2 regions of the Paenibacillus sp. FSL H7-0756 genome follow, and region 2 is predicted to be linked to the other one. Evidence: a T-box and tRNA genes for the amino acid it is inferred to sense, from the RefSeq annotation. Region 2 holds a T-box; the other holds one or more tRNA genes.
The links. A T-box is a leader RNA that pairs with one kind of tRNA and senses whether it is charged. The one in region 2 lies ahead of NST04_RS19615 (alanine--tRNA ligase), so its partner is inferred to be a tRNA-Ala.
Positions count from the first base shown of each region.

Region 1: it encodes a tRNA-Ala, which carries the amino acid that the T-box ahead of NST04_RS19615 (alanine--tRNA ligase) is inferred to sense. The anticodon was not compared.

Region 1 covers NZ_JBBOVT010000001.1:1,594,177-1,609,488, forward strand. The annotation lists gene NST04_RS07025 (alkaline phosphatase) at 1-1,053, shown strand, start outside; gene NST04_RS07030 (ABC transporter ATP-binding protein) at 1,084-1,791, shown strand; gene NST04_RS07035 (ABC transporter permease) at 1,788-3,032, shown strand; gene NST04_RS07040 (hypothetical protein) at 3,046-3,954, shown strand; gene NST04_RS07045 (molybdopterin-dependent oxidoreductase) at 4,038-5,312, opposite strand; gene NST04_RS07050 (response regulator transcription factor) at 5,496-6,203, shown strand; gene NST04_RS07055 (sensor histidine kinase) at 6,222-7,328, shown strand; gene NST04_RS07060 (hypothetical protein) at 7,432-8,061, shown strand; gene NST04_RS07065 (transglycosylase domain-containing protein) at 8,160-9,905, shown strand; gene NST04_RS07070 (MFS transporter) at 9,916-11,166, opposite strand; rRNA gene NST04_RS07075 (16S ribosomal RNA) at 11,591-13,151, shown strand; tRNA gene NST04_RS07080 (tRNA-Ala) at 13,279-13,354, shown strand; rRNA gene NST04_RS07085 (23S ribosomal RNA) at 13,607-15,312, shown strand, end outside.
Region 2 covers NZ_JBBOVT010000002.1:635,156-650,467, reverse strand. The annotation lists gene NST04_RS19665 (response regulator transcription factor) at 1-386, opposite strand, end outside; gene NST04_RS19660 (M23 family metallopeptidase) at 596-1,636, shown strand; gene NST04_RS19655 (MBL fold metallo-hydrolase) at 1,936-2,715, shown strand; gene NST04_RS19650 (M4 family metallopeptidase) at 2,747-4,348, opposite strand; gene NST04_RS19645 (hypothetical protein) at 4,680-4,877, opposite strand; gene NST04_RS19640 (MFS transporter) at 5,100-6,464, shown strand; gene NST04_RS19635 (macrolide family glycosyltransferase) at 6,534-7,760, shown strand; gene NST04_RS19630 (DUF4259 domain-containing protein) at 7,817-8,248, shown strand; gene lpdA (dihydrolipoyl dehydrogenase) at 8,367-9,743, opposite strand; gene NST04_RS19620 (TetR/AcrR family transcriptional regulator) at 9,907-10,491, shown strand; T-box leader at 10,545-10,788, shown strand; gene NST04_RS19615 (alanine--tRNA ligase) at 10,858-12,714, shown strand; gene NST04_RS19610 (4-hydroxyphenylacetate 3-hydroxylase family protein) at 13,052-14,515, shown strand; gene NST04_RS19605 (FadR/GntR family transcriptional regulator) at 14,549-15,223, opposite strand.

The DNA of each region.
Region 1 (15,312 bases), on a different contig from region 2:
AATACCACAGCCTTAAATGCACTCACTTCCAAGAATACCAAGGTCTTAGGCTTGTTCGGCAACTCCCATGTGGCTTATACTCCAGACCGCACTCCGGAAATTCCGAGCCTGGCAGCGATGACCTCCAAGGCACTGAATATTCTGTCCACGGATAAAGACGGCTTCGTCATGATGATTGAAGGCGGGCGTATCGACCATGCCGGTCATGCCAACGATCTGCCGACCCTCGTGCAGGAAGCACTCGACTTCGACGCAGCCTTCAAGGCAGCCGTTGATTTTGCGAAGAAAAACGGCAACACCTCCGTGGTGGTTACGGCTGACCATGAGACAGGCGGCCTCTCACTCTCACGTGACAATATCTATGAGATCAACATCGATCTGTGGAACAAGCAGAAGCATTCCTCTGAGACGCTGGCAGCGGATCTTGAAGCAGCGCAGACACCGGAAGAGATCCGCAAAATCGTAACCGCAAACACCTGGATTACAGATCTGACGGATGAGGAAGTTACCCAGATTACGAACGGTGACGGTTCTTCGTACAAACGGGAAGGCGCATATAATGCAGTGATTTCCAAGCGCCTGCTGGTCGGCTGGTCGGGTCACGGCCACTCTGCGGTGGATGTTGGGGTGTGGGCGTATGGCCCGATTGCTGACAAGGTAAAGGGGCAGATTGACAACACGCAGATCGCAACTATGGGAGCGGGAATACTGGGACTGGATCTGAACAAGCGTTCCGCAGAGCTGCAGTCGAAATATGTTTATCCGAAATTCAAAATCAGCCGCGACAATGAAGTGCTCTATCCGGCTCAGGCTCTGGTGAAGGCGCTTGGAGGAACCTATACAGGGAGCACTTCTGCTGCCAAGCTTACTATTGGAAAGAATACGATTGAAGTCGACCTGACCGGTAAAACAGCGAAGCTGAACAGTAAAGCGGCCGCATACACGGTGGATGTGGATAACAACGTACTCTACCTTCCGCTTAGTGCGTTCAACCAGTTGAAGGGCACGACCTTAACCTGGGATGCGCTGTCCGAACGCATTGTGCTCAGATAGGAGTGGCTCCTATTGCTCCAGATTCAGAATTTGACCAAACAATTCACAGTGGACGGCAGAGCTGTGCCGATCCTCGATATCCCCCGGTGGAATGTTGAAAAAGGAGAGCGTGTAGCCATTACCGGACCCAGCGGGTCCGGTAAAAGCACGCTTTTGCATCTGATCAGCGGCATTATGAGTGCAGACAGCGGCAGAATTACCGTAGATGGGCAGCTGCTTCACGAGTTAACTGAGGCGAAGCGCGATGCCTTCCGTGCTTCTGCTATAGGCTATGTGCTTCAAGACTTCCATCTGATTCCTTCGCTGACCGCTCGGCAGAATGTCGAGATTGCCATGACGGCCCGGCTTCCGCAAAAGGAGAGACGGCGCATAGTGGACGGCTGGCTGGAGCAGGTGGGCCTGGGGGGCCGCGGAAGGCATCTGCCATCCCAGCTCTCACGCGGGCAGCAGCAGCGCGTTGCCATTGTAAGAGCCATGGTCAATCACCCGCCGCTTCTGCTGGCAGATGAACCGACAGGCAGCTTGGACTGGGAGACGGCCGATGAGATATCCTCTCTGCTCTTGGAGCTTAGCGCAGCGCATGGACACACCTTAATCGTGGTAACCCATGACCTCAATATGGCTGAACGGTTTCCGCACCGCTTGAACATTCAGGATATCAACCAAGTGCACCGGGAGGTATCAGCCCGTCAGCGGTCTTCGTTCAGCGGGATGGACAAGGAGGGGATTTCACTATGAGCCTGTTCTGGCTCACCCTCCGCAATGTGCTGCACCGGCGGTTCCTGTCTCTGCTTACCGTGTGCGCCGTGGCCATTACAGTGGCCTTTATTGTCTTGCTTGTTTTGTCCCGGCAGAGTGTAGAGCAGGGGGCCAAGAAAGGCTATGGGCCCTTTGATCTTGTCATAGGCGCAGCGGGCAGTGAGACACAGCTGGTACTCAATACCTTTTATCATATCGGCGCACCAACCGGGAATATCCCGCTTGCTGTGCTGGATGAGGCACGGCAGGACCCGTCTGTGGAAGCCGCTTATGCAATGACCACGGGCGACAACTACAAGGGCTATCCAATTGTCGGGATAGATTCCGGGTACTTCTTCACCCGTTACGGCGGCAGCAGACTACAGGAAGGCAAGATGTATGCCGATACTGGAGAGACGATTGTAGGCTCTTACGTCGCCCGGTCGCTGGGATTGAAGATAGGCGATACCTTTGCGGGGGCGCATGGACTGGTGCAGGGAGAAGACCACGAATCCTCAGCTCCTGAGCATGAGGAGGGTCATGAGGAGGAGCATGCAGCCGGAGAATCAGGCGGGCATGCCCATGGAGATTTTCGGTACAGGGTAGCGGGTATTCTTCCAGAACTCCATACTCCGGATGACCGTGCGGTCTTTACAACGGTGGACTATGCCTGGGCTGTACATGGGCTGGCGCCTGAGGAGCGGGAGATTACGGCAGTGCTGGTTAAGCCGGCTAGTCTGCTGGGGGCCCATGATTTGAAGCAGGCGTTCGATGGCAGCAGCGGTATTCAGGCGGTGTATACCAGCAAGGCTGTGTCCGATGTGTTGAATGCAGTGGATCAGGGCTCCCGGCTGCTTGGGATGTTGACGGCCATATGTGTGCTGCTCGCAGGTATTGCGATTCTATTATCGCTTGTTGCAGCAGCCTCGGAGCGGACCAAGGATGTCGGAATTCTGCGTCTTCTCGGAAAATCACGGGCCTACGTATGGCTGTCCTTGACCACAGAAGGCCTGCTGGTAACGGCAACCGGACTTATCGCGGGGCTTGTGACCGGTCATTTAGGTGCCTATCTGCTGAGGGATATGCTGTTCTCGCAGGCGGGCATTCAAATCGAGCCCTATCACTGGACACCGGAGCATTGGCTTATTGTGCTTGGGGCGCTGGCTATAGGTCTGCTGTCCTCGCTTGGACCGGCCTTCCGGATGTACCGGATGCATCCGCTCGCCTTGTTCAAATCATAGGAGGTACGTTCAATTGATACGACTACAAGGAAGAATGCTTCTGCTGTCAGGAGCTGTGACAGGTATGCTGCTGCTTCAGGCATGCGGCCAGAATACTGCTACTAATGGGAACGGGGAGTCCTTTGCGGCGGTGGCGGAAGCTCCGCAGAGCACTGCGGAAGTCACGGTGGAAGCACAGATATCCGCATCCCCTTCCCCGCAGGCCCCTTCTCCGGAGGCCACTGTTCCAGTTGCCAAGGGCGGAGCTGCTGCGTCTGCTGTTCCATCCAAAGGTGCGGATGCCGGATCCAAGGTGACGGTTACGTTCAAGCCGTCTCCATCGCCTGCTGCTGCACCTGTTGAGACGGCTTCCCGGAAGACCCCTGGGAAGACCGTAACTACTACTCCGAGTCCGGCAGCCTCATCTTCTGTACAAAGCCCCCGCCCAGCGGGAGTGTCTAAGGATACCAGGGGGAGCAGAGATGAAGCAGAACCCGTCAAGGCTGGATCTGCTCCGGCATTGAGCGTATCGCCTTCACCGTCTGCGGCAGCAACGGCTACCGTGGTTGCTGCCTCCACAGGGAATACAGCCATAGACTGGAACGGTTTTTTTGACGGAGACGATCAGACCCGGCCCTCAGAGCACTTCTGGGATCTCAGCGGACAGCAGGTTACCATTAAGGGATTCATGGGTGAGGTTCTTTCTTTTGAGAAAAACTGGTTCCTGCTTATTCCCGAACCAGGTGCAGAATGTCCGTTCGATAATGGGGATGAGACCTACTGGAACAAGATTATGATCGTGTTTGTTCCTGAAGGCAGCAAGCTCCGCCACACCTCAGGTCCGCTGGAAATATCGGGGCGTCTGGATGTCGGAATCAAGATTGACGAATCCGGCTACAAAACCATGTTCCGCCTGTACGACGCTTCCTTCAAAAGCCTCTGATCCATTAAGCAAGAACAAAAAAACCTCCAATTCCCTAATTGGGAAAGGAGGTTTTTGTTCTGAATAGAGGGCAGAAGCTAACATTATACCCGTTTCGCACCCGGCAGCCAGGCATCCTTATCGTACCCCCGCTGTTCCCAGTACCCGACATAATCTTCATTGATTAACTCAATGCGGTTCAGCCATTTGACTGATTTATAGGCATACATTTGCGGAGTAACGAGACGAACCGGCCCGCCGAGCTGATTGGGGATTGGTTTGCCATCGTGCATCACGGCCACCATGATATCGTCCATCCTCGCCTGATCCAGAGTGAGGGAGTCCGTATAGACACCGTCTCCTGAGTAGAACTTGACCATGACGGCCCCAGGCTGCACACCGGCCATATCGAGCAGCTTCGAGAGGGGGAGGCCCTCCCATGTATTTTTGTACACAGACCAGCCTGTCACGCAGTGAAAATCACTGACCTGCACCTCGCGCTGCAGCTTGATGAACTCTTCCCAGTTCCAGCTCAGCTGCTTATCCACCAGGCCATCAATGGTAAAAGACCAGTTGGAGTTATCGAACGCGGGAATGGCCGTGACCGTATATACGCGAAAGCTGCCCTCGGCTCCCCCGCCGATAGGGGGTGCTGATTCTGCCAGCGGAACAGGGTCGGGAATCAATGCATTGGCATTGGTTGCAGCATAGTCGGCTGTACCCGGAAACTGCAGGGATTTACCGATCCAGCGGACAAAAGTAGGGCCGAGCGTGACGGCAAGCCCTGCGCCTACCGCCACCTTAATGAACCCGCGGCGTGAATACATAGGCTGGGCTTCAGAAGGAGCCGCGCGTCGCGTCCGTCCTGCGGGAGAAGAGGTCTCTTTTACAGGTACAGCTTCTGCCACAATTGTGCGCTTCTTGGGCTCCTTCAACCATTTCACCCGGGTAATGGAGTGATAGATGATGACTGGCAGGCCGACCCAGGTCAGCAGATCATGAATGAATAACGCAGTATTCGCTGCTCTCGGCCCGGCAAGCCTGAACTGCCAGAGCACAACCCCTGAGACCAGCCAGCCGATCAAAAGCGTCAGCACGAAGAGGACGTTGGCTTTTTGCGCAGGTTTACCCTTGAGCCGCTTCCAGTGCTTCGCCGCCAGGAGCAGATAATAGACCACAGGGATCAACAGCGCCAGACCGAACACGATGTGACCCCATTTCAGCCACACTCTGCCTTCGCCCAGGAGCTCTCTCCAGAAGCCGCCCACCAGCATCAGACCGCTAACGGCAAGAATTAAGACCAGCCAGGCATTCCACTGGTGAATCGAGACGAGCTTCTTGCCGTATCCTTTGCGGATGCCGGTCAATATTTTTTTCATCTGCAGCCCCTCCCGTTGATGAATAAGTGTCCAACATCATTATTAATTTAAGTTTTAACTAATTGTACCGCAAAAAAACACCGCTGAATAATATTACCCCGATTAAGCCCGGCCGTATGGTTGCCTTCGCTGAACTTTTTCTTATAGACTAATGGAAAGAGCTGAGGAAAGGATTAAATGCCCGTGAACCAAGAAACGATACTGCTGGTGGATGATGAAGTGGAAATTGTGGAACTGCTGGATATCTATTTTCGCAATGAGGGGTACCGGCTGCTTAAGGCATTTGACGGAAGGGAGGCGCTTGAATGCCTTGGCAAGGAAGAGGTGGATCTCATTATACTGGATGTGATGATGCCACAAATGGATGGGATTGCCGCCTGCATGAAGATTCGTGAAGAACGCAACATGCCGATTATTATGCTCTCCGCCAAGAATGCCGATATGGACAAAATCCTTGGACTCAGCATCGGTGCAGACGATTATGTGGGCAAGCCGTTTAATCCGCTGGAACTGGTGGCGCGGGCCAAATCGCAGCTGCGCCGTTACCATAAATTGAATCGCGGTACTTCTGCCAGAACGAATGAGCACGAATTGATCTTTGAAGATTTGCTGATAGATACACTTCGGCATGAGGTAAGTGTGGACAATCGCAAGGTGAAGCTGACACCCCGCGAGTTTTCTATCCTGGAACTTCTGGCGCGGCATCAGGGACAGGTGCTCAGTATGGAGCAGATTTATCTGAAAGTGTGGAATGAGCCTTTTCTGGATGGTGGCAACACCGTGATGGTGCATGTCCGCAATATCCGCGACAAAATCGAGCTGGATGCAAAGCAGCCCCGTTATGTGCAGACCGTATGGGGCATTGGCTACAAACTGGATCATCCATCCTGAAAGCTGAGGGGAACTGTAGTGAACACCAAATATATAAGCACCATCCGCTGGAAGTTTATCTGGGCCTTTGTGCTGAGCATTTTGTCAGGGGCAGCTCTGCTTTTGGCCGGCTATCGGCTGGTCAATTCCTTAGTTTATCTTGAGCCGGCGGAGCCCTCCGCGCTGTACTCGCTTACTTTGAAATGGATCATCAACCATATCGGTTCAGCGCCGCTGATGACTGCTGTCGGGATTGCCAGCTTCCTGATTTTCTTCTTCATCTATACGCGTAAAATCGTCTCGTACCTCGAAGAGATCACCAGCGGTATCCAGCAGATCACGAAGCTTGATGAATCGCACAGGATTGAGGTTCGAACGTCGGACGAGCTGGGGGTACTTGCAGAGAATATCAACATTATGTCTGAGCGGCTACAGCATTCGCTGCTGGAAGAACGCAAGGCTGTTGAGTCTAAAAACGAGCTGATTACCGGTGTATCACATGATCTCCGCACGCCGTTGACCTCAGTGCTTGGGTTTTTAGAATATATTGAGCAGGACCGCTGCCGGGAAGAGACGGAGATACGTTACTATGTAGGGATTGCCTATCAGAAGTCATTGGTGCTGCGCAAGCTGATAGACGACTTGTTTGAATACACGCGGGTTAACAGCAGCAGACTGCCGTTAGTGCTGGAGCGGCTCGATCTCAAAGCATTTATGCGCCAGCTTGCGGAGGAATCGGTTCCGGCACTGACCCGTGAAGGCATGACTTATGAGCTGCAGGATGATACCGAATCGCTATGGATTGAAGCGGCTCCTTATGAATTGGTACGTGCGTATGAGAATCTGATTGCCAATGCGATCCGGTACGGGAAGGACGGAAAACGTCTTGAGATTGGACTCAGCCGTGAAGGTAACGATGCAGTTGTGCGGATCAGCAATTTCGGCGAGATGATTGCGGAGGGGGATCTTCCACATATTTTTGAGCGGTTCTACCGGGCGGAGCGCTCCAGATCGCAGATTACCGGGGGATCGGGATTAGGTCTGGCGATTGCCAAGGGAATTGTGGAAAGGCATCATGGGGAGATTACGGCTCACAGCACCAGATCCCGGACTGACTTTGTTACCCGATTTCCGGTATCCTCCTGACAATCTTCAGTATTTCTTAAGAAGTGGCAATGGTGTTTCTTAAGATTTAGCCGATATCCTTGGGCTATGGGATGAGACCCGGGGAGGCAGGAGAAATTGGCTGATGTCAAAAATACACACGATCCGCACACTTTACCTCTACATATTCTGCGGTAGCACTCTGCTTAGTGCATTGCTGTTGCTGCTTATGCGGGGGATTTTTACTATGCTCTATTCATGGTATACGCCGGAATCGACTGCGCTGTTTGTCCGTTCCATGCATTGGATCATCAATCATATCGGCACAAGACCGGCGGCTTTCATGATGTTCACCGTTGTATGTGCAGGGCTGTTCCTGCTCCGTTCACAAAAAGCAGCCAATGATACCACCGCGCTGCTGCGCGCCGCAGAACAACTGGCGGTTAACGGCTCCTGTGAGCTTATGGACCTTGAGGTGCAATCGGGTGGGGAATTCAGATGGCTGGCCGCTAGTCTGCGCCGGATTCATCAGGCCGGATTGCGTCCAGCAGCGGCCCCTGCACCGCAAATACAAATGCCGGAGCCGGATGCACAAGAGTGCATAGCGCTTATTTTGCGGACGAGGGCGTTGATCCGCACGCTGGAACAGACAGTAGCGGAGTCAGAGGAAGAGGTCTGTACCATCCCCAGTACAGTTCTGCAGCATCTGGTGATGGCTAAGCACGAGGCGTTGGGACTGGAAAAGCTTCTGGAGCATTGGACTCGGCAGGTATGAGTATGGGAACAAGACGGAGATTACTGCTACGTATCTGCTATACCGTTTTTGATCTGACAGTCTTCCTTGCCATTCTCATGCTAGCAGGAATGATTTATATGAGTCAGTATGGAAAGCTGATGCTGGACCGTTATCCGGAGAAGATGATTTTACCGGAATCAAGTGTCATTATGGCCTCTGATGGAACAGTGCTGCGGAGAATACCGCTGCCTGAAACGGGCTATCGAATCAAAGCAGGGCTAGAAGAAATGCCGCAGCTGCTCATAGATACTTTTATTGCTGTAGAGGACCGCCGTTTTTACGTCCATAAAGGTCTGGACTACCAGGGAATAGCCCGTGCATTAGTCAACAATACCGTACATATGGGGGTATCGGAGGGCGGAAGCAGCATCACTCAGCAGCTGGCAAGGGGGTTGTATCTGAACCGGGGGCAGAATCTGCTGCGTAAGCTGAACGAGGCCTCAATAGCGTTGGCGCTGGAGAAGCAGTTATCGAAGGATGAGATTTTGCAGCTGTATCTTAATCAAATTTATATGGGGCAAGGGCAATATGGGGTGAAATCTGCAGCGGAGCGTTATTTTGGTATAACTGATCTGAAGCAGTTGGAGATTGGACAGATCGCGACACTGGCGGCTATTCCTAAAGGGCCTTCCATCTATAACCCGGCAGATAACATTGAATTGTCAGCAGGCAGACGGGATCTGGTCCTGCGGATAATGCAGCAGCACAAGCTGATAACAACCGGGCAGATGACGGCAGCAATGAAGAGCACCTACGTACCTCCGGTTAAGGATAAGACTGAGATTGTCGGGGCGTCCTATATGGATGCAGCAATTCAGGAAGCGATGCGGCAGACAGGATTATCGAAAAAGGAGCTAAGCACAGGAGGATATACACTGGTTACGGGCATGAATATTGAGGCGCAGCGGGCTATGGAGCGGGCCTTCTCACAGGAAGAGGCATTTCCGCCGGATGGCAAAAACCAGAGAGCAGAAGCAGCCATGGTCATCATGGACCAGCGGACCGGTGAAGTGGCCGCACTGTTGGGCGGGCGAAGCCCGCGTATAGGCGGTTTGAACAGAGCCGTGACGCCTTCCCGGCAGCCAGGCTCCGCGCTCAAGCCCATTATAGATTATGGACCGGCGCTGGAGAGCGGCAAATATACGCCGGACAGTCTCCTGCCTGACGTAAAAACAGCCTATGGCAGCTACAGGCCCGCTAACCTGAACGGAGTATACCGTGGGCAGGTGAGCATGAGGGTAGCCCTGAAGCAGTCCATTAATGCCCCTGCGGTATGGCTATTGCATCAGGTGGGGGTCAGCTACGCCCGCGGGTTTGCTGCCAAGCTGGGGGTGGAACTCGGGGTAGAGGACAATCATCTGGCTATTGCCCTTGGAGGTCTGCATGGCGGCGTCTCCCCTCTCACGATGGCCCAAGCATACACTGTCTTTGCGAATGGAGGTATTCATAACAAGGCATATCTGGTACGTAGCATCAGGGATACGCAGGACCGGGTAGTTTACTCGCATGTCTCTGCGCCGCAGCAGGTCATTTCGGCGCGAACCGCAGCGGATATGACCGGAATGCTCCGTCAGGCGGTGAGTGAAGGGACGGGCAGACGGGCGCAAATGGAGGTTACGGTCGCCGGTAAGACAGGAACCACGCAGTTGGATCTGCCGGGAGTTCCCGGCAAAGCCAACCGGGATTTATGGTTTGTAGGCTATACCCCCAGATGGACCGCAGCGGTATGGATGGGCTTCGACCACTCTGATCCGGACAACTATATGACTGCCGGCAGCGGGCTTGCGGCTGCTATGTTCTCCAAGGTTCTTTCGATGCTATGAATAGTTGTGTTTATTCGGCAGCCCATTCCTCCAGCTTCTTGTCACCGGGCAGCAGCAGAGCCAGCAGGCCGAGCAGCGGCAGGAAGCCGCAGGCCACGAACACCGTGGCGATTCCAATCGTGTCGATCAGATGCCCAATCACGACAGAACCAATTCCGCCAAGCCCGAACGCAAGGCCGGTTATTAGACCCGAGACCGTCCCGATATTGCCCGGATACAGCATCTGCGCGTAGATCACAGTGACAGAGAAGCTGGATAGCAGAATGAACCCGGAGATAATCAGCAGCACAGCCGCCCAGAACTGGTTCACAAAAGGCAGGGCCAGCGCAAACGGTACCGTCCCGATCATCGACACCAGAATAAGATTGCGGCGGCCGAAGCGGTCTGCCAGCGGGCCCCCGAAGAAAGTACCGACAGCGCCGGCAGCGAGATAGATGAAGATATAGATCTGTGCCTTATCCAGTGTCATCCCGTATTTGTCCATTAAATAGAAAGCATAATACCCGCCGATGGAGGCGCCGTACCAGGATCGCACGAATACGATGAAGACCAGAATAACCGTTGTAATCAGAATACGTTTGCTGCGGGCAGGGTCGATGGAGCGGGCTGCCGACTTTTTGCGGAAGGTGTATCCGGCATCCAGCATCTCTCGGTACCAGCGGGCCACATAGGCTTGGATGGCGACTCCGGCAGCGGCGATGACGGTGAAGCCGAGAGCACCCATCTGACCGAAGGGAATGAATACCCACTTCATTAATAGAGGACCCAAGGCCTGACCGGCGTTGCCGCCCACCTGAAATATGGATTGCGACAGCCCCTTGCGCTGACCGGCAGCCATATGAGCCACGCGCATGCCTTCCGGATGGAACGCAGCTGATCCGAAGCCTACAAGCATTACGGACACAATCACTAATACATAATTACCGGCAAAAGCGAGCAGGAACACTCCGGCAAAGGTGCAGCACATCCCCAGCGGCAGCAGAATCGGCCGGGGCTTACGGTCAGCGGCGAAGCCGATAATAGGCTGTATCACCGAAGAGGTGAGGTTCAGCGCGAACGCAATCCAGCCGATCTGGGCATAGGAGAGCACCAGGTTATCTTTTAGTACAGGGAACATCGCCGGAATCAATGCCTGAATGGAATCGTTGAATAAATGAACAAAGCTGACAGCGAGCAAAATGCGGTAAATGGTAGTCTGCTGCAGATTGCGTGATTCCCCCAAAGGGACGGGAGGTGCTTGAGGCAGGGTCTTGTTGGACATTTGAACTCCTTTCAGAAACAGCTAATAAGTTAGTTATCAATGGATATGAAGATAAATTCTATTGTAACGACAAATGAAGTATTATGGGAATCAATTTGTGCAGGGCAGCGGTCAACTATTCATTATTAGCTCAAAAAAAGGGGGACTAATCTTCATTTAAAAAAAAGCTTGCAAAGGCTTGGAACACGTGATATATTATCTCTTGTGCTTATGAGACACCGACGCTGAAATGAGCGGCGGAAGAAAAATAAGTTGACAACAAACGAAATAAAATGATATGATCTAATTCCTGCGCAAGAGACTTAATGTTGAAATGCCGGGAGCAAGTTCTTTGAAAACTGAACAAATGGAACGCTTTAATTTTTACAAGATTCATTCAATGAATCGTCAGTTTCAAAATGAGCAATCGCTCTTTCTAAATACCAATTTGGAGAGTTTGATCCTGGCTCAGGACGAACGCTGGCGGCGTGCCTAATACATGCAAGTCGAGCGGAGTTTGAGAGGAAGCTTGCTTCCTTTCAAACTTAGCGGCGGACGGGTGAGTAACACGTAGGCAACCTGCCCTCAAGCCTGGGATAACTACCGGAAACGGTAGCTAATACCGGATAATTTCTTTCTTCTCCTGAGGAGAGAATGAAAGGCGGAGCAATCTGCTGCTTGGGGATGGGCCTGCGGCGCATTAGCTAGTTGGTGGGGTAACGGCCCACCAAGGCGACGATGCGTAGCCGACCTGAGAGGGTGAACGGCCACACTGGGACTGAGACACGGCCCAGACTCCTACGGGAGGCAGCAGTAGGGAATCTTCCGCAATGGGCGCAAGCCTGACGGAGCAACGCCGCGTGAGTGATGAAGGTTTTCGGATCGTAAAGCTCTGTTGCCAGGGAAGAACGTCCGGTAGAGTAACTGCTACCGGAGTGACGGTACCTGAGAAGAAAGCCCCGGCTAACTACGTGCCAGCAGCCGCGGTAATACGTAGGGGGCAAGCGTTGTCCGGAATTATTGGGCGTAAAGCGCGCGCAGGCGGTTATTTAAGTCTGGTGTTTAAACCTTGGGCTCAACCTGAGGTCGCACTGGAAACTGGGTGACTTGAGTACAGAAGAGGAAAGTGGAATTCCACGTGTAGCGGTGAAATGCGTAGATATGTGGAGGAACACCAGTGGCGAAGGCGACTTTCTGGGCTGTAACTGACGCTGAGGCGCGAAAGCGTGGGGAGCAAACAGGATTAGATACCCTGGTAGTCCACGCCGTAAACGATGAGTGCTAGGTGTTAGGGGTTTCGATACCCTTGGTGCCGAAGTTAACACAGTAAGCACTCCGCCTGGGGAGTACGGTCGCAAGACTGAAACTCAAAGGAATTGACGGGGACCCGCACAAGCAGTGGAGTATGTGGTTTAATTCGAAGCAACGCGAAGAACCTTACCAGGTCTTGACATCCAACTAACGAAGCAGAGATGCATCAGGTGCCCTTCGGGGAAAGTTGAGACAGGTGGTGCATGGTTGTCGTCAGCTCGTGTCGTGAGATGTTGGGTTAAGTCCCGCAACGAGCGCAACCCTTGACTTTAGTTGCCAGCAGGTGAAGCTGGGCACTCTAGAGTGACTGCCGGTGACAAACCGGAGGAAGGTGGGGATGACGTCAAATCATCATGCCCCTTATGACCTGGGCTACACACGTACTACAATGGCCGGTACAACGGGAAGCGAAGCCGCGAGGTGGAGCCAATCCCAGCAAAGCCGGTCTCAGTTCGGATTGCAGGCTGCAACTCGCCTGCATGAAGTCGGAATTGCTAGTAATCGCGGATCAGCATGCCGCGGTGAATACGTTCCCGGGTCTTGTACACACCGCCCGTCACACCACGAGAGTTTACAACACCCGAAGTCGGTGGGGTAACCCGCAAGGGAGCCAGCCGCCGAAGGTGGGGTAGATGATTGGGGTGAAGTCGTAACAAGGTAGCCGTATCGGAAGGTGCGGCTGGATCACCTCCTTTCTATGGAGAATCGTCTTCTGCAATGAAGACATTCAAATAAAAGTCTTCAGGAAGTTAACTTCCTGAAGCAGGCTTTACTTCGTAAAGCCTTGAGCGTTTCCATTTGTTCGGTTTTGATGGAATTTGCGGGGCCATAGCTCAGCTGGGAGAGCGCCTGCCTTGCAAGCAGGAGGTCAGCGGTTCGATCCCGCTTGGCTCCACCAACAAACTTCATCTATTTGTATGTCTAAAATATTGGATACAACTTGATCCTTGAAAACTGGATACCGAAACGAATTTGCGTTTTAGAACATTCCTTTAAGCTGAACTTGTGTAAACAAGTTTCAATAATTAGTAATGCTAAGCGATGGTTTTGGATGGTGAGCGACTTTTAGCTTTGAATAATCTAGCATACGGAGTAATCCGGGTGCGCTATTCAAAACAAGATGAGCGAATGAGCCAATACCGGAGCGATTGGTTAAGCTACTAAGAGCACACGGAGGATGCCTAGGCGCCAGGAGCCGACGAAGGACGTGGCGAACAACGAAACTGCCTCGGGGAGCTGTAAGCAAGCTTTGATCCGGGGGTGTCCGAATGGGGAAACCCAGCTGTGGTAATTCGCAGTTACTCGTATCTGAATACATAGGATACGCAGAGGCAGACCAGGGGAACTGAAACATCTAAGTACCCTGAGGAAGAGAAAACAATAGTGATTCCGTCAGTAGCGGCGAGCGAACGCGGAACAGCCTAAACCAAGAGGCTTGCCTCTTGGGGTTGTGGGACGTCTCACATGGAGTTACAAAGGAATATGGTAGGCGAAGAGGTCTGGAAAGGCCCGCGATAGAGGTAAAAGCCCTGTAGCCGAAATGGTATTCTCTCCGAGACGGATCCCGAGTAGTGCGGGGCACGTGAAACCCCGTATGAATCCAGCAGGACCATCTGCTAAGGCTAAATACTACCTGGCGACCGATAGTGAAACAGTACCGTGAGGGAAAGGTGAAAAGCACCCCGGAAGGGGAGTGAAATAGAACCTGAAACCGTGTGCTTACAAAAAGTCAGAGCCCTTTTTATGGGTGATGGCGTGCCTTTTGTAGAATGAACCGGCGAGTTACGTTTAACATGCAAGGTTAAGGTGAGAAGCCGGAGCCGCAGCGAAAGCGAGTCTGAATAGGGCGATTTAGTATGTGGACGTAGACCCGAAACCGTGTGATCTACCCCTGTCCAGGGTGAAGGTGCGGTAACACGCACTGGAGGCCCGAACCCACGCATGTTGAAAAATGCGGGGATGAGGTGGGGGTAGCGGAGAAATTCCAATCGAACTCGGAGATAGCTGGTTCTCCCCGAAATAGCTTTAGGGCTAGCCTCGGTGAATGGAGTGGTGGAGGTAGAGCACTGATTGGGTGCGGGGCCCGCAAGGGTTACCAAGCTCAGTCAAACTCCGAATGCCATTTACTTCTTGCCGGGAGTCAGACAGTGAGTGCTAAGATCCATTGTCAAAAGGGAAACAGCCCAGACCATCAGCTAAGGTCCCCAAGTGTGTGTTAAGTGGGAAAGGATGTGGAGTTGCACAGACAACCAGGATGTTGGCTTAGAAGCAGCCACCATTGAAAGAGTGCGTAATAGCTCACTGGTCGAGTGACTCTGCGCCGAAAATGTAACGGGGCTAAACACACCACCGAAGCTATGGCTAGATGCTTTGCATCTGGGGTAGGGGAGCGTTGTATGTGGGTTGAAGGTGTACCGTAAGGAGCGCTGGACAGCATACAAGTGAGAATGCCGGTATGAGTAACGAAAAGATCAGTGAGAATCTGATCCGCCGAAAGCCCAAGGTTTCCTGAGGAAGGCTCGTCCGCTCAGGGTAAGTCGGGACCTAAGGCGAGGCCGAAAGGCGTAGTCGAAGGACAACAGTTTGAAATTACTGTACCACCGTAATCCGCTATGAGCGATGGGGTGACGCAGGAGGGTAGTGACGCGGACTGATGGATGTCCGTCTAAGCAGTGAGGCTGGTGTGTAGGCAAATCCGCACACCGTAAGGCTGGGCTGTGATGGGGAGCGAAAATTACAGTAGCGAAGGTCATGATCTCACACTGCCAAGAAAAGCCTCTAGTCAGGAGAAGGTGCCCGTACCGCAAACCGACACAGGTAGGCGAGAAGAGAATTCTAAGGCGCGCGGAAGAACTC
Region 2 (15,312 bases):
GCTTCTGTCTGTCTGGGCAAATATCGTCTCAGCAGGGATTTGATCCGTGCAACTACTTCCAGCGGGTTAAAGGGTTTAACGACATAATCGTCTCCGCCAACCGCGAAGCCGGTCAGCTTGTCGTAATCGGTTGTTTTTGCAGTCAGAAAGAGAATAGGGGCATCGGTCATTTGACGCAGGAAAGGGCAGATTTCCAGCCCGCTTCGGCCTGGAAGCATCACGTCCAGCACGATGCAGTGATAGGTTTTCTTTTTACATGCAGCAATCGCATCTTCACCGCTAGTGACCGTATCGATATCCAGGAATTGCTCTTTGAGCAATACCGTTCGGAGCATATGCAGAATCGCCTGTTCATCATCAACAAGCAGGATTGATACTTCATCCATGACGAAATAGAACCTCCCAGCTTTTTATATAGGTATCATACCATTCTGCAGCACTGTGCTGCGTGCCGGCAACCTTAACGGATGCTTAATTTTGGAGAACCAGCACGCCGCAAAGTTAAGATAGACGTAAGAGTAGGTTAGACGGCAGGTAAGATTGATTTCGTACACTGAACTAGAAAAATACCGTTCTGGCAAAGGAGTGCAGGGAAATGACTAGAGTATATTCGAAAAGCTGGAAGGGGCTTGCTGCAGCGCTTGGTACGTGTGTGATGTTGTCTGCCTGCGGCACCTCGAAATCAGCTGAACCGCAAGAACAATTACCAGTTACACAAACAGCCACTGCTGCCCCATCAGAGGAAGCTGCGAAGGGAGCCGGGGAGGCCGCAAAGATTACACCTGACAATTTCATGGATACCTTAATGAATGGACCGAAGGAGGACATTTACAAGCAGATGAGTCCGGAGCTACAGAAAATCATAACGCTTGACGAATTCAAGACGACTGCCGATAGCTTTATGGAAGGCGTTACTTCATGGAACAAGGTTACGGAAGTTAAACTGAACAAGCTGGTTGATCGTTCGTGGAAGGATCAGAGTGGGACTAAGGGGATTCAGGCCTCTTTTGCTGAAGATCACCAAATTGTGGGGCTCCTTATTCAGCCGCTTGAAACACATGAAGCAACGGATAAGGCGTTGACCAAAACTGAATTCCAGTTTCCGCTGAAGGGCGAATGGTTTGTGTTCTGGGGCGGGAATGATGTGTTATCCAACTATCATTATGCTCATGAAACCCAGCGTTACGCTCTCGACATTATCCGCACTCAGAATGAGGCAAGCTATCAAGGAGAGGGAAAGGACAACGAGGACTATTATGCTTTTGGTGAACCGCTCTATGCAGCAGCAGATGGCAAGGTGGTTGAAGTCAAAAATAACATCCCGGATAACACGCCGGGCGTGATGAACGCTGAAGAACCGGAAGGGAATGTTGTGGTCATTGATCATGGAAACGGGGAGCACAGCATCACAGCACATCTCAAGAAAGGCAGTGTAGCCGTCAAAAAAGGGGATACCGTTAAGCAGGGAGATCTCGTCGGACATCTCGGTAATTCAGGGAATTCCAGCGAAGCACACTTGCATTTTCAGGTATCGGACGGGCCAGACATCTTCACCTCCCGTTCGGTTCAGATCCGTTGGTCCGATCAGAGTCAGAAGCTGACACGGGGGAATACTTTTCAGGGACTGCCCGATTAATTGCGTCAGTTTTTGCCGTTCCAAGTAACGTGCATGTGCTTCGGCCTTCCCAAGCGCAAACTGCGCGCTGTCGTGGTCAAAGTAAATAGGTGCTGCTGCGCCGAGGGATGGGTCCCATGCTTCACTGCCAGTACATTTATAAAAAATCCTGCAAATGTGCAACATTGCTACTCCTTACAAGTGGCCGGTTATAGATGGCACCAGCATCCTTCACCCGCAGGTGAGTGACTATAGATCATGGACAATTTTATAGCCTATACCGAGCACAATTAACAATCAAAAGAAAGACGCCCGGGAAGATGGAAGATACCCGGCGTTTTTCTTTCAAGAGTGAAAATAGTGTTGACTTGCGGCTTCCTTTAAGGAATATAATATACCTACTTATAGGAAAGGAAGATGAAGGAATGTCCATGTCTCGGCCGAATACCGGAATTAAAGCAATAGAGCTTCGAATGGGATCTTTTATTGTATATCCGACATTGTTGTGGGATGAACGGAATCTTGTACTTGTGGATACTGGCATTCCCGGGCAATTGGATAAGATTCGAATGTTGCTTGAAAGGGAAGGCTTTGGACTAGATCAGCTGACGCATATCATCATTACGCATCAAGACAGCGATCACATTGGCAGTCTGCCGGAGCTAGTTCAGGCCAGGGGGAACGAGTTGACGGTGCTCGCACATGAGGAGACTGTACCCTATTTGACGGGAGCCATTCCGCTTGTTAGAGGTAGAACTTTTGCACCGTCCGTGCACGTTCATACGGCACTTAAGGATCGAGACATTCTGCCCCTGGCCGGTGGCATTCAAGCCGTTTTCACCCCAGGACACACGCCAGATCATATGTCGCTCTATCATATCCCGACGCAAACGTTAATTGCCGGCGATGCATTAAACTCAAAGGATGATAAGCTCCTGCCCTTCGACAACTATTACACGTTGGATCATTCTACTGCGCTGAAGTCGATTGCCAAGCTGCTAGAGCTGGATATTAAAAAAGTGATCACCTATCATGGTAACGAAGCTACTCATCGAATTAAGGAAAGTCTCCAGGAAATAGTAAATACAACAGGCCAATGATCTTGAGGATCATTGGCCTGTTATTCTGTTCTTAGTAGACGCCTACCGCATTGTAAGCTTTAGTTACAGCAGTTACTTGAGCCGAGCCTGCTCCAAACAATTCAGTAGCCGATTGAATGATTGCTGTACGTGCAGCAGAGAAATTAGATGAGGTTGTAAGGTAATATACAAGTGCATTGTAATAGATTTGAACAGCATCCTCACGGCCGATACCTGTGACCGTTACACCGTTAAACGTACCGCCCTGAGCAGCCAGATAGAAGGCTTTGTTATTGATGCCGCTGTTCGTATGCACACCGCCTTCGTCAGCGGTGCCGGTATAACGGTCGCTGTATTTGTCAGGCTGGCCGTACAATGGCGGATTAGCCAGTGAGCGTAGTGCGTCCCCCGCTATGCCCGGTGTATAGATTTTATCACCAATCAGCCAGTTCGCACCTTCAATTGAATTTCCGATGATGTCGGAGAAGGACTCATTGAGTGCCCCTGGTTCTCCGTAGTATTCAAGATTGGATGTTTTCTCAGTCACGCCATGCGTCAACTCATGGCCTATCACATCCAAATCACCGGACAGCAGAGTAAAGGTAGACCCATCCCCATCACCGAAAACAATCTGCGCACCATTCCAAAAAGCGTTGTTATAGGAAGTGTAGTAATGGACGGTTGAACGGATCTGCAGTCCGTTGTTGTCCAGGCTGTTGCGGCCGAAATGCTGGAGATAATAATCATAGGTTCTCTCAGCATAGGTGTGGGCATCTACAGGGGCTTTGTCTGTCCAGATATTGTTAGTGCTGGTTAAGAGCGTCCCCGGAAGAGAGGTCTTGTTCTTGGCGGTATAGGTCACAATGCCCTTGCCGCGGGTGCTGTCGTAGAGCTGGTAGGTTGAACCCGAGAGACGTGTCTCGAACGTTTTGGTATCTCCAAATACTCCAGTACCCGTACCCGTCAGGTTCTCTAAGATATTATATTTGAACACTACGCTGCCATTCTCTGCAGAAATGAAGTACCGTATCCGCAAAGGCTCGGGTTCCAGAACGTTCACTTCTGTTTTATAGACTAATTGAGGTTCTCCGTCAACGATAAAATAATACAAATCCGCTGTAGGAGTAACTTGGGGCTCACCAAGCGGTCCATGCTCCAGCGTAGCATCCTGACCGGCTGCCAGGATGGCATCTGCTCCGGATATGGTTTGGAGTTGAATCAGCGGCTGCGGAATGGTCTGGTAGACATCTTCAACTACACTTCCCAGCAGGGAGGTAACATTGCCGGCTTTGTCGATATGCAGGGTCTGATCGGCTCCATATACCGGAATCCCCGAGATATACTGGCTTAACCGGTAATGCTGGCTGCCTGTTTTGCTGTTTGTTTCTTGCTCTGTGATTTTAAATTTCCCCCGAATGTCCCCCTTAGCCGAAAGATGCAGGTTCACTTTAACACTTTCAAGATATCCCCATACCTTGTCCTCAGAAGCGGAGTCTGCTGGGGTTTTCCAGGCTTGGTCCGTAATTGAAATAGGAGAAGAGCCTGAGAAGAGCTCTACAGGATTACTCTCATTGTTTTCAGCGGCACTGCCCATCGAGGCAAAGGACCCAAGCGCTACAACCCCTGCAAAAAGTGTAACTACAGTCTTTTTCATAATCATTACTCCTCCGATCAAATTGGTTGGTTTAAAGTTGTGCCTGTGCACTTACTCAAGCTGCGATCTGAGGTGCAAGGACTACGGCGGCAAACAACCCTAATGTACGGAGGGAAAGTGTGGAGACGGCAAGACCCCTTTCATGAAATTTACAACTACATCCTTGTTCACAGAGCCTCAATTTGGATATTTATGTTAAGAATGTAATTACAGTGTTTTCAGTATATTCAGGTTTTTGCATATCAACTATGATCAGAATCACAATTAATGCAATAAAATGAGTGAACAATAATTGCGCAACAAGCAGTTATACATGCAAAGTAAATTTTACTTAGGGAATCAAGAGATTGGAGAGCGGTTGTTCAGCCAGGGGAATTTTCACAGCCATGCCGGTCATCAGGTGCTTACACGTTACATTGCCAAGACGGAATTTCTGCTCGGCCTGAGTATAGTCTGGACAAATACAAGGCGATGATTGATGAATTTCTGCACCGTGGGGAAACCCGCTGATTCTATAGCCGTGACTCATTCTTGCAAGCCGCCTTTGGCGGTTTTTTTGTTAGTTAAAAACCCTTTATGTTATTCATACTTTTTAAACATTAACCTTTACAAAGTAGAAAGGGTATTGTATATTTAGATCATAAAAAGGGTATTTTTACCATTACACTTAACTATTATGGAGGTGTAGGAGACAAACAACAATCAGATTGGGATTTTTGACAGGCAGCACAGGGCGTTGACGATTGGTATTATGCTGGTTCTAACCACCGTAGCTTTCGAGGGGCTGGCTATTACGACAATTGCTGCGAGAATGGCACAAAGCTTGCAGGGTATTCATTCATACGGTTGGATTTTCAGCGCATTTTTGTTATCTCAGCTGATTGGAACCTTGGTTATCGGTCAAATGGTTGACAAGCGCGGCGTTTTCACCTCGTTGCTCGTGTCGTTTAGTATTTTTGTGCTTGGAACTGTGGTTGCGGCTGTTTCTTTTGATATGCACATGCTTATTGCAGGAAGAGCCCTTCAAGGTTTTGGGGCGGGAGCTCTGATCACATGCATTTATACCTGTGTAACGTTGCATTATTCGGATGCTCTGCGCACTCAGATTTTAGCGGCATTCTCCATGGCATTTGTCCTGCCTTCCTTAATAGGACCTTACCTGGCAGGCCTTATTGCCTCCTATATGTCATGGCGATTTGTTTTCTGGATGGTTGTACCCCTGATTGGATTGGCATTGAGTCTCACCTTCCGCTCTTTCCGTGAACTGCAACTTCGGCAAGTACTGACGGGTCCAGCCCCAAAGGCAGACTCGAAGACTCTTCATGCAATCCTGCTTACCATTGGAACGGGGCTACTACTCACAGGACTCGGTATGATAACCGATTGGACAGGAATTGTACTCACTCTAGGTGGTTTAATCGTCATGATCCCACCCATGCGGATACTGCTGCCTAAGGGCTCTTTTGCGGTAAAAAAAGGATTGCCTGCTACATTGGTTTCCAGGGGGCTGTATGTGGCTTGTTATTTTACAACGGAGAGTTTTGTGATTTTGGCGCTAACCGAAGTAAAGGGCTTATCAGCAGATCTTGCCGGCCTCATTGTCGCAGCAGGTTCCTTGAGTTGGTCCGCCGCAGCGTGGTTGCAGGCGAAGCTTGATGTACGAGATCAAGGTTATGGCCGAAAACGCAGAGTTATGGTAGGTATCGGGATTATGATCGCTGGGACTGTACTTGTGATCCTGGCCCTTATGCTGTCGGAAGGTGGAATCATACTCGTCTTACTCTCGCAAATGATTACCGGCTTCGGTGTTGGATTGGCTAATCCTACGACCGCAGCCATTGCTCTACAACATGCGGCGCCCGGGAAAGAGGGAGAAATGTCTTCGAATCTGCAGTTTGTGGATTCCTTTTATATGGGCGTAAGCATAGGAGTGGGCGGCGCTCTAATCGCCTTATCCGATACTTTACAGTGGGGCATATCGACAGGAGTGGTGATAGTGTTAACACTCCAATTACTATGGGTCTTATTAAGTTTCTTGGCATCTCTACGTATTACCGAACTCGTTCATCAAGAACATCATCCGATCAGCCAGTCGAAAGAGAACCTTCCCATGTAAAGGATGACCATCGCGTAGCTACATACATCACGAAGAACGGAGGAAAAATTGCATTGGGAGGGAGATAGAATGGCACGTGTATTAGTGGTCATTACTCCGGCTGAAGGCCATGTGAATCCGTCGTTAGGATTAGTTACCCAGTTGATTGACAGTGGAGAAGAGGTTGTCTATGTGTGCGTGGAGGAGTATCGTTCCCGAATTGAACAAACCGGAGCCTTGCTCATAACCTATCCATTTCCGCAAGATGCCTTTTCTCATGATCCCGTGTTGAAACCGCAGGAGTACATTCATCCTTATCAATTCATTTATATGATGGTAGGCGGTATCATTCAGAGGATTATACCCGAGGTGTTTCGAGTGATCGGCAATCAAAAGTTCGATTATTTGATTTTTGATTCACTGATGGGCTGGGGAGGGACTATTCTTGCAGAAAAACTAGGGATTCCCGCCGTATGTACGATTGCTTCCTTTGCTTTCGTTGATCCGTTGGGGACTGGCGAAGGCATGAATGAGCAGGAGATGGATACGAATACGATGGAGCTGTATGAGGCTACGATGAAGATAACACGGGAGTTAGCGCAAGAGTATCAAGTGAGTCTTCCCGCCATGGAAGAAATCCCGGCACATACAGGCCGGTTAAAGCTTGTGTATACAAGCCGTTATTTTCAGCCGCATGCAGAAAAACTGGACAATCGTTTTATTTTCACAGGTCCTTCGATCATACCGCGTCAAGATGCTGAGACTTTCCCGTTTGAGCTGCTTCGTGAACGTTACCCGCATACCGTGTACATTGCTATGGGTACTATTTTAAATAAAAACTTGGATTTCTATCAACTTTGCTTTGAAGCATTTGGGGATATGCCGGTGAATGTGGTTCTATCTTCAGGGAGATATACGGATATGGAGCCGCTGGCTGATCAAATTCCCCCTAATTTTATCGTCGTGCCCTATATTGCACAGCTCGATATGCTACAGCATACGGATGTTTTCATCACACATGCCGGAATGAATAGTACGAGTGAGGCGCTATATTACAACGTTCCGTTAGTAATGATTCCATTAACGTCGGATCAGCCTCTTGTAGCCAATCGGGTACAGGAGTTAGGGGCGGGTATCTCTTTAAATAAACTCAACCTCAGTGCAACGGATATGAGAGAGGCATTGTCAGAAGTCCTAAGCAATCCATTCTATAAACAGCAGGCTTGCCTCATCGGTGAATCTTTACGGCAATCCGGCGGTTATAAGCGGGCCGCCGAAATAATTATGAGTCACATGGCTGTGATTACTACTATTTGACCTGCATTGGACACGCTCTATATAATGAAGAGACGAGAGTGACAGGGGGGCATCGAATGGGAGCATGGGGAATCAAAGCATTGGAAAGTGATGAAGGGCTGGATCTGGTGGCGGCGATCGAGGACTTGCTTCCTCGTGACACATTGGATTTGGGTGAGTTGATGGCGAAGTTTGGTGAGGATGACTTCCTTTATGACGGAACAGTGCTCGCCCTCGCGGAGCTGTATATCGAGTTTCAAGAGAATGGCAGTTTGGATTACGATCATGAGGAGGAAGAACGCACCTGGACGCAAGTACGGGCGTTCACGGCCGATCATTCCGCGCTGGGGACTTTGCTGGAGCATTTGAACGTGATTTGGACTGACATTGAGGGGGAGTGCGAGGGCGATTTGGCGGAACTGTGGCGGGAATCGTCAAGCTGGGACGAATGGCGGGCACATGTACAGCAGCTCATTTCCAAGTTGGAGGCGCGGCTTGCCAAATATTAGTAGTAGGATGATTGAATGTAAACAAAAGCGCTGCAATCCGAATGATAGGGTTGCGGCGCTTTTGTTTAGTTGATTTTCCGATTCGCGGCTGATTTGCTTCTGATACTGTTTTTGTTTGTTATAGCCTCCGTTGGGCCTGTTCTGCGGCCTCCTTGACAATTTCGCCTAACGTTGGATGCGGGTGGATGGTCATGGCTATATCTTCTACGGTTGCCCCCATCTCAATCGCAAGGGAAAGCTCCGATATAAGCGTAGATGCTTCAGCGCCTACAATCTGTGCACCTAATACAAGTCCAGACGCAGCATGAGCAACAATTTTGACAAATCCTTCGGTTTCCTTCAGAGCCAGCGCACGGCCGTTAATAGAGAAGATAGATTTTCCAACGATAACAGGAATGGATTTGTGTTTACAATCCGTTTCGCTAAGACCAACGCTCGTAATCTCCGGGTGAGAAAACACAACCAGCGGAAGAGCTTTGTAGTCGATGACAGAGGGTTTACCCGCAATCGCTTCTGCTGCAATTTTTGCTTCATATGAAGCTTTATGGGCCAAGGCAGGGCCTTGAACAATATCTCCAATGGCATAGATATTCGGAATGGATGTTCTGCACTGCTTGTCAATCTCGATCAAGCCTTGCGGAGTAGGGGACAAACCAATCTTTTCAAGACCCAAGGTTCCATCTGTATTCGGTTTTCTGCCAACCGTAATTAATGCATATTCAGCTTGAACAACATGGTGTTGATCCTGACGCATATATTGTAGATCAATGTGACTCGTATATGGGTCTGCTCCTGTAACCTTAGCTTCCGTTAGGATTGTTATCCCGTCCTTCTTCAGTTGACGAACGACAGGTGCAACAAGCTCTGCTTCAAATCCGGGTAAAATCTGTCTACCCCCCTCGAGTATCGTAACTGCGGTTCCAAATCTCGCAAACATCTGCCCCAGTTCCACACCAATATAACCGCCGCCAACTACAACGAGGCTCTTAGGAATGTCGGCCAGCGATAGCACCTCCGTGGATGAAAGAATCCGTCCGCCGAAAGGAAGCGCGCTGATTTCAATCGGACGGGAACCGGTTGCCAGGATGAGATGCTTAAAGCCCATTCGGCGCTCAATCTGTTCATTGTGATGAATTTCAACGGTATTCGCATCTATCAAGCTGGCTTCTCCTTCAATAACAGTCACACCTGCCGATTTAAGTAAAAACCGAACCCCTCCAGACTGCTTATCCACCACAGCTTGCTTAAACAACTGCGCCTCCTGAAAAGAAGAAGCTTCGTCAACAGCGTACCAGTGTCTGCGCAAATGAATACGCTCCGCTTCAGCAATCAGCGCTTTGGAAGGAATACAGCCTACATGCGTGCATACCCCTCCGATCTGGTGGCGCTCCACAAGGACTGTTGTCATGCCCAGTTGTGACGAACGTAATGCAGCCACATAACCGCCAGGTCCCGATCCAATAACCAGGGTATCTACAGCTTCTAATGAGTTCATGATGGGTACCTCCAAGTTATAATATGTTAATCATAATATATTATAGTCATCATATTTTAGAAGAGTCAACACTCCATTACCAATTGACATTAAATAATATGATAAATATAATATTTCAAAAGACATTCATAGATACAGACTTATACAAAGGGGAGGGAGCAGGATGCCTTATCCGAAAGGGCACAAGCTCAAAGTTCGGAACCATATCATTACCAGCGCAGCCAAAGCATTTCGCACCCACGGCGTGCGGAATATCAGTCTTCCGCATATTATGAAAGGTGCTGGACTGACGCACGGAGGATTTTACTCCCATTTTGAAAATAAAGATCAGCTTGTGATGGAGACCTGTCATTTCGCCATTAGTGACACCATTGAAATGCTGCAGAGAATTGCAGACCATAACAAAAACGAAGATCAGACGCCGCCGATTGAGGCCGTCATTGATTTTTACTTAAGCCCCCTGCATCGGGATCAGACGGAAGCCGGTTGTATCTTACCTGCTTTATCGGGGGAAATTTCCCAGCTATCGGCAGATATCAGGCAAGCCTACACACAAGAGCTTCAACGTTTCATCGCATTTATTACAAATATGGCTGGGATCGATCCCTCAAATGGTTATGCATTGGTAAGCAGTATGGTGGGTACCGTTGCACTGGCACGGGCAGTTAGTGATACGCAGCTCAGTGATGCTTTGTTACAGGCCAGTCGTATGCAGGCTAAGCAGATGGTAAACGCCGGCTCCAGGTAACTCATTAATTGACGAAGCAAGCGGATTGTGCTAGCATTGCTTTAACTTAAAACGAAAAGGCTATGATGAGAAATAGTAACTATTAAGGATCTCACAGAGAGAAGATGGTTGATGCGAATCTTCATTGATCTAATAGTGAAGCAGTCTCGGAGCTGTGGACCGAACAGAGGAATCTTAGTAGGCTTCAACGGAGTTCCACCGTTATTCAGGAAACAGTATCGGAGTAATCCCGTACTGATAGAGCGCAGAGCAATCTGAAGTTAGGTGGTAACACGGACATAATCGTTCGCCCTAAGTTGACAAGTAATATGTCAGCTTAGGGCTTTTTTGTTTTAAGCATAAATAATATTGGATGGAGGTATTAGAATGACGCCAGATGAATTGAGACAATCCTATGTTGATTTTATGAAAGGAATAGGGGCTAGCCAAGTGCCTTCTTCTAGCTTGTTACCGGAAAATGATCCCTCGACCTTGTTTACAGGAAGCGGCATGCAGCCGATGGTTCCCTTTTTATTGGGGGAAAAGCATCCGGCCGGTAATGAGATTGCTAATATTCAGAAGTGCTTGAGAACAGTGGATATTGAGGAAGTAGGCGATACGTCGCATCTGACATTTTTCGAAATGATCGGCCGGTGGGAGTTCAAAGCAAATGAACATAACTATAAGCAAAAACAAATCGATGCCATTTGGAATTGGCAGATCATCGAATTAGGAATGGATCCTGCCAGGCTGTATATCAGCGCTTTCGCAGGAAGTGATGAACTGAATATACCGAAAGATACGGAAGCCATTGAGCTCTGGTCAGCAAAATTCAAATCCGTCGGGATAGACCCTATCATTGAAGAGGATCCCTGGCAATACGGGGCATCTAGAGGCGGGAAGATTTTCTTATACGATGAACAAGAAAACTGGTGGAGCCGGGCCGGAAGTCCGCTTCAGATGCCGGTTGGTGAACCGGGTGGGCCTGATAGTGAAATGTTCTATGATCTTGAACCGGACGGTGATTCACTGGACCATCCTGCTTCTGAAAGCGACAGATTCCTGGAAATTGGGAACAACGTATTTATGTGTTACACCAAAGGAGACACAGGATTTGTTAAAATGCAAAATCCCAATCTGGATTATGGAGGCGGATTAGAAAGGGTGGCTACAGCCCTTAATGGGGACAAGGATATATATAATACAGCTTTCTTCCATAACCCCAAGAAAAAATTGATGGAGCTAAGCGGTAAATCCTATACGGACGACTTAAAGTCCTTTAGAATCATACTGGATCATGTGAGAGCAGCTACTTTTCTCATTAATGACGGTGCGGAGCCAGCTAATAGTGATGCAGGATATATAACAAGAAGGCTATTAAGAAGGGCAATTCGTGCAGGTAAAAAAATAGGGATACAAGGAAGCTTTGCGGGTCAGTTGTCTGAAGTTTATATAGATGAAGCTACAGCTTATGAAGATTTAATCCGCAATAAAAAGAAAGTCATCGAAATCGTAAATAAGGAAGAGAATCTTTTCTATAGAACGTTACAGCAGGGAGAATTTGAAATACAGAAACATCTGAAGAATAAGGGTAACGTTACGGGTGCAGATGCATTTTATTTTTACGAAACCTATGGATTCCCCTTGGAGTTGACGGAAGAGTACCTAACAGAAAGTGGATATGGCATGGAAGACAAGGCGTCTTATACTGAGGCAGCAAAAAAACATGCTGAAATGAGCAGAACTGCTTCTGCGGGTAAATTTAAAGGTGGCTTAGCTGAACATTCCACAGAAACAACCGCGCTGCACACGGTATCTCATTTGTTGCTTGCTGGTTTAAGGGAAGTGCTAGGTGATCATGTCCATCAACAAGGAAGTAATATTACTTCCGAACGATTACGGTTTGACTTCAACCACGATGATAAACTTACACCCGGGCAAATAGCTGAGGTGGAGAAGTATGTGAATGATGCGATTGCATCGAAAGCAGTTACCTCTATTGCAGAGCTGCCTAAGCTTGAAGCGAAAGAAAGTAATGTGGAGGGTAACTTTTGGGATAAATACCCGGATATCGTTAAGGTATATACTATCCAAGATCACGAAGGGAAGGTGTGGAGCCGGGAAGTATGCGGAGGACCTCATGTAGAAGATACCACAAACTTAGGAACGTTCCGTATTACAAAAGAACAATCTTCTGCTGCTGGAGTCAGAAGGATTAAAGGAGTCATTGTCAGTAGACAATAACATAGTGCGGCCTATGCTGAAATCCTGCACGAAATGCAACAAATCCAGCGCTAACTGGCTCTCTGCAACGGAATTTGTGCAAATAATGCAACATTGTACCGCAGCCAGCAACAGTTATAAAGAAATCCTGCAAAATGTGCAACAATACTCTCCGCTACCCTGCGGTTGTCTGAGTATTGTCCGCTAAAGAGCTTACTCAAGTCGTTGAAATAGATGAAAAAAAGTAAATGTTTGAACATGGACAATGTACTGCTTTTAACACCACCACATATTTTACAGAAACTGTATTAGTCAATTTGGCTAAACCGTTGAATGTTCATGAATGGGGTGGTGGGCCATGGCAGTTAAGAGCGGCAAGGAATATATCGAGCGTATCGACCGCCAGCAGATCAAAATATGGTATCAGGGTAAAACCATCCAAAGGGCTTTATCCAGCCATCCCGCCTTCAACGGATTAATGAAGACCCAAGCTGAAATGTATGATATGCAGCATCAGCAGAAAACCATCGAACAAATGACCTTTCAAACCGGGACGGACGGGGAGCGCTACGGACTTTCCCTCCTGGCCCCGAGAAGCAAGGAAGACCTGGTCCGCCGGAGGATCATGATGGAATTGTGGGCCGGGAAGCACCACGGGTTTTTAGGGAGATCACCCGATTATATGAACACGACGCTGATGTCTTTATATACCGCTGCGCATCTGTTACAAGAATACAATCCGGAATATGAAGATAATCTTAAAAAGTACTATGAGTACTGCCGCAGCCAGGACATTACCTTATCCCACGCATTTATTCAGCCGTTTGCCAGCCGGTTGTCCGAAGTGGTGGACGAGGTGGAGGATTCCATTACAGCTAAAGTTGTCGAGCACAAGGAGAACGGAATTGTGGTAAACGGTGCTTTTATGATGGCTACGCAGGCAGCAACCTGTGATGAAATACTGGTGATCCCTTCACCTCTCCCTTCCATGCTGGAACAGGATAATCCATATGCCTTTGCTTTTGCCGTTCCCAATGATCTGGAAGGGATGACCTTCATTTGCCGTGAGAGTTACTCAGGCTCATCTCCATATGATCATCCGCTGAGCAGCAGATTTGAAGAAATGGACGCCATGGTGATCTTCGATCACGTCTTCATCCCACGCAACCGTATCTTTTACTTAGGGAATCAAGAGATTGGAGAGCGGCTATTCAACGAAGGGAATTTTCACAGCCATGCCGGCCATCAGGTGCTTACACGCTACATTGCCAAGACGGAATTTCTGCTCGGCCTGATCTCTAAATTGTCAGATGAACAGAATATCGCTCTCGAAGCGGTAACGATGGAGCGGATATCCCGGATTTTGACCATGCTTGAGAATTTAAAAGCTCTTCGCCTGGCTTCCGAAATGATGGCAGAACCGGATGCCAAGGGTTATTATGTGCCGGCCCACAAGCCGCTGATTGCGGCTACGATGCAGTATTCCTCTTTTTATCAGGAGATGCTGGGTATGCTCCAGGACATCAGCTCCAGCAATCTGGTGATGCTTCCTTCCGAGACAGACCTGGGATCTGATGCCGGCGGCTTTATCCGTCTCTATCTTAAAGGACAGGAGTCATCCGCTCGCGACCGGATTTCTCTTTTCCGGCTGACCTGGGAACTGGCGGTCAGTCCTTTCGGCGGCAGACAGAAACAGTTTGAACGCTTTTTCTTCGGAAACACCCGCGCCCTTACTTCCCGGATGTATAACGTGTACAGTCTTGATAAATACAAGGCGATGATTGATGAATTTCTGCAGCGTGGAGAAACCCGGGTCTTTTAAAGACTCTGGGTTTCTTTTGTATTCCGAAAGAAGCTACTGCTTAAGGGTGGTCAGCATACTTTGAATATGGCTTTCCATTAGCTGCCGTGCTGTTTCGCTTTGCCGTTCCTCGATGGCAATGGCGATCAGAACATGGTAATTGGAGGCCTTGGTCCGCATATTGGGCAGCGTATTGGTTTGCTTGCGCCCTTCAGCCAGCAAGGGGAGAATCGAATTCAGCATCCGCGCCACCACCGGATTGGCTGCCCCTTCGGCGATTAACTGATGAAAGGCGAGGTCGGTCTCGAAGAAGGAGCCACCTTCCTCCATTTGCCGCACCATTCGATCTGCCAGTACCCGTAGGCGCCGGATCTGATCCTCATCGGCCCGCTGCGCGGCTAAAGCGGCAAGCTCAGGCTCAATGAGCAGTCTGGCTTCCAATAGGTCCACAATCGAAATGTTATCTAATTCCTCTAAAGCAACCGCCGGATCATCGAGCAAGAGCGGATCGTTTCGTACATACATCCCGCGCCCGTGCTCAATGCTGACATTCCCCTGACTCTCTAATATCCGCAGCGCCTCACGTATTGTAGTGACACTCACAGAGAAATCAACGGCTAGCTGCTGCAGCGTAGGGAGCCGATCCCCTGGAGCCCATTCCCCATCGAGAATTTTCTGCTTCATAATCTCTATTGTTGCTTGAAACGCGGTTTGTTTATTCTGTTTCATGTTTAGCCGTCCCTTTGACTTAGAATACATTCATTCTAGCATAAGAGCTTCGTGACGATAAACAGATACGTCTGAGTCTTGATTTAGTA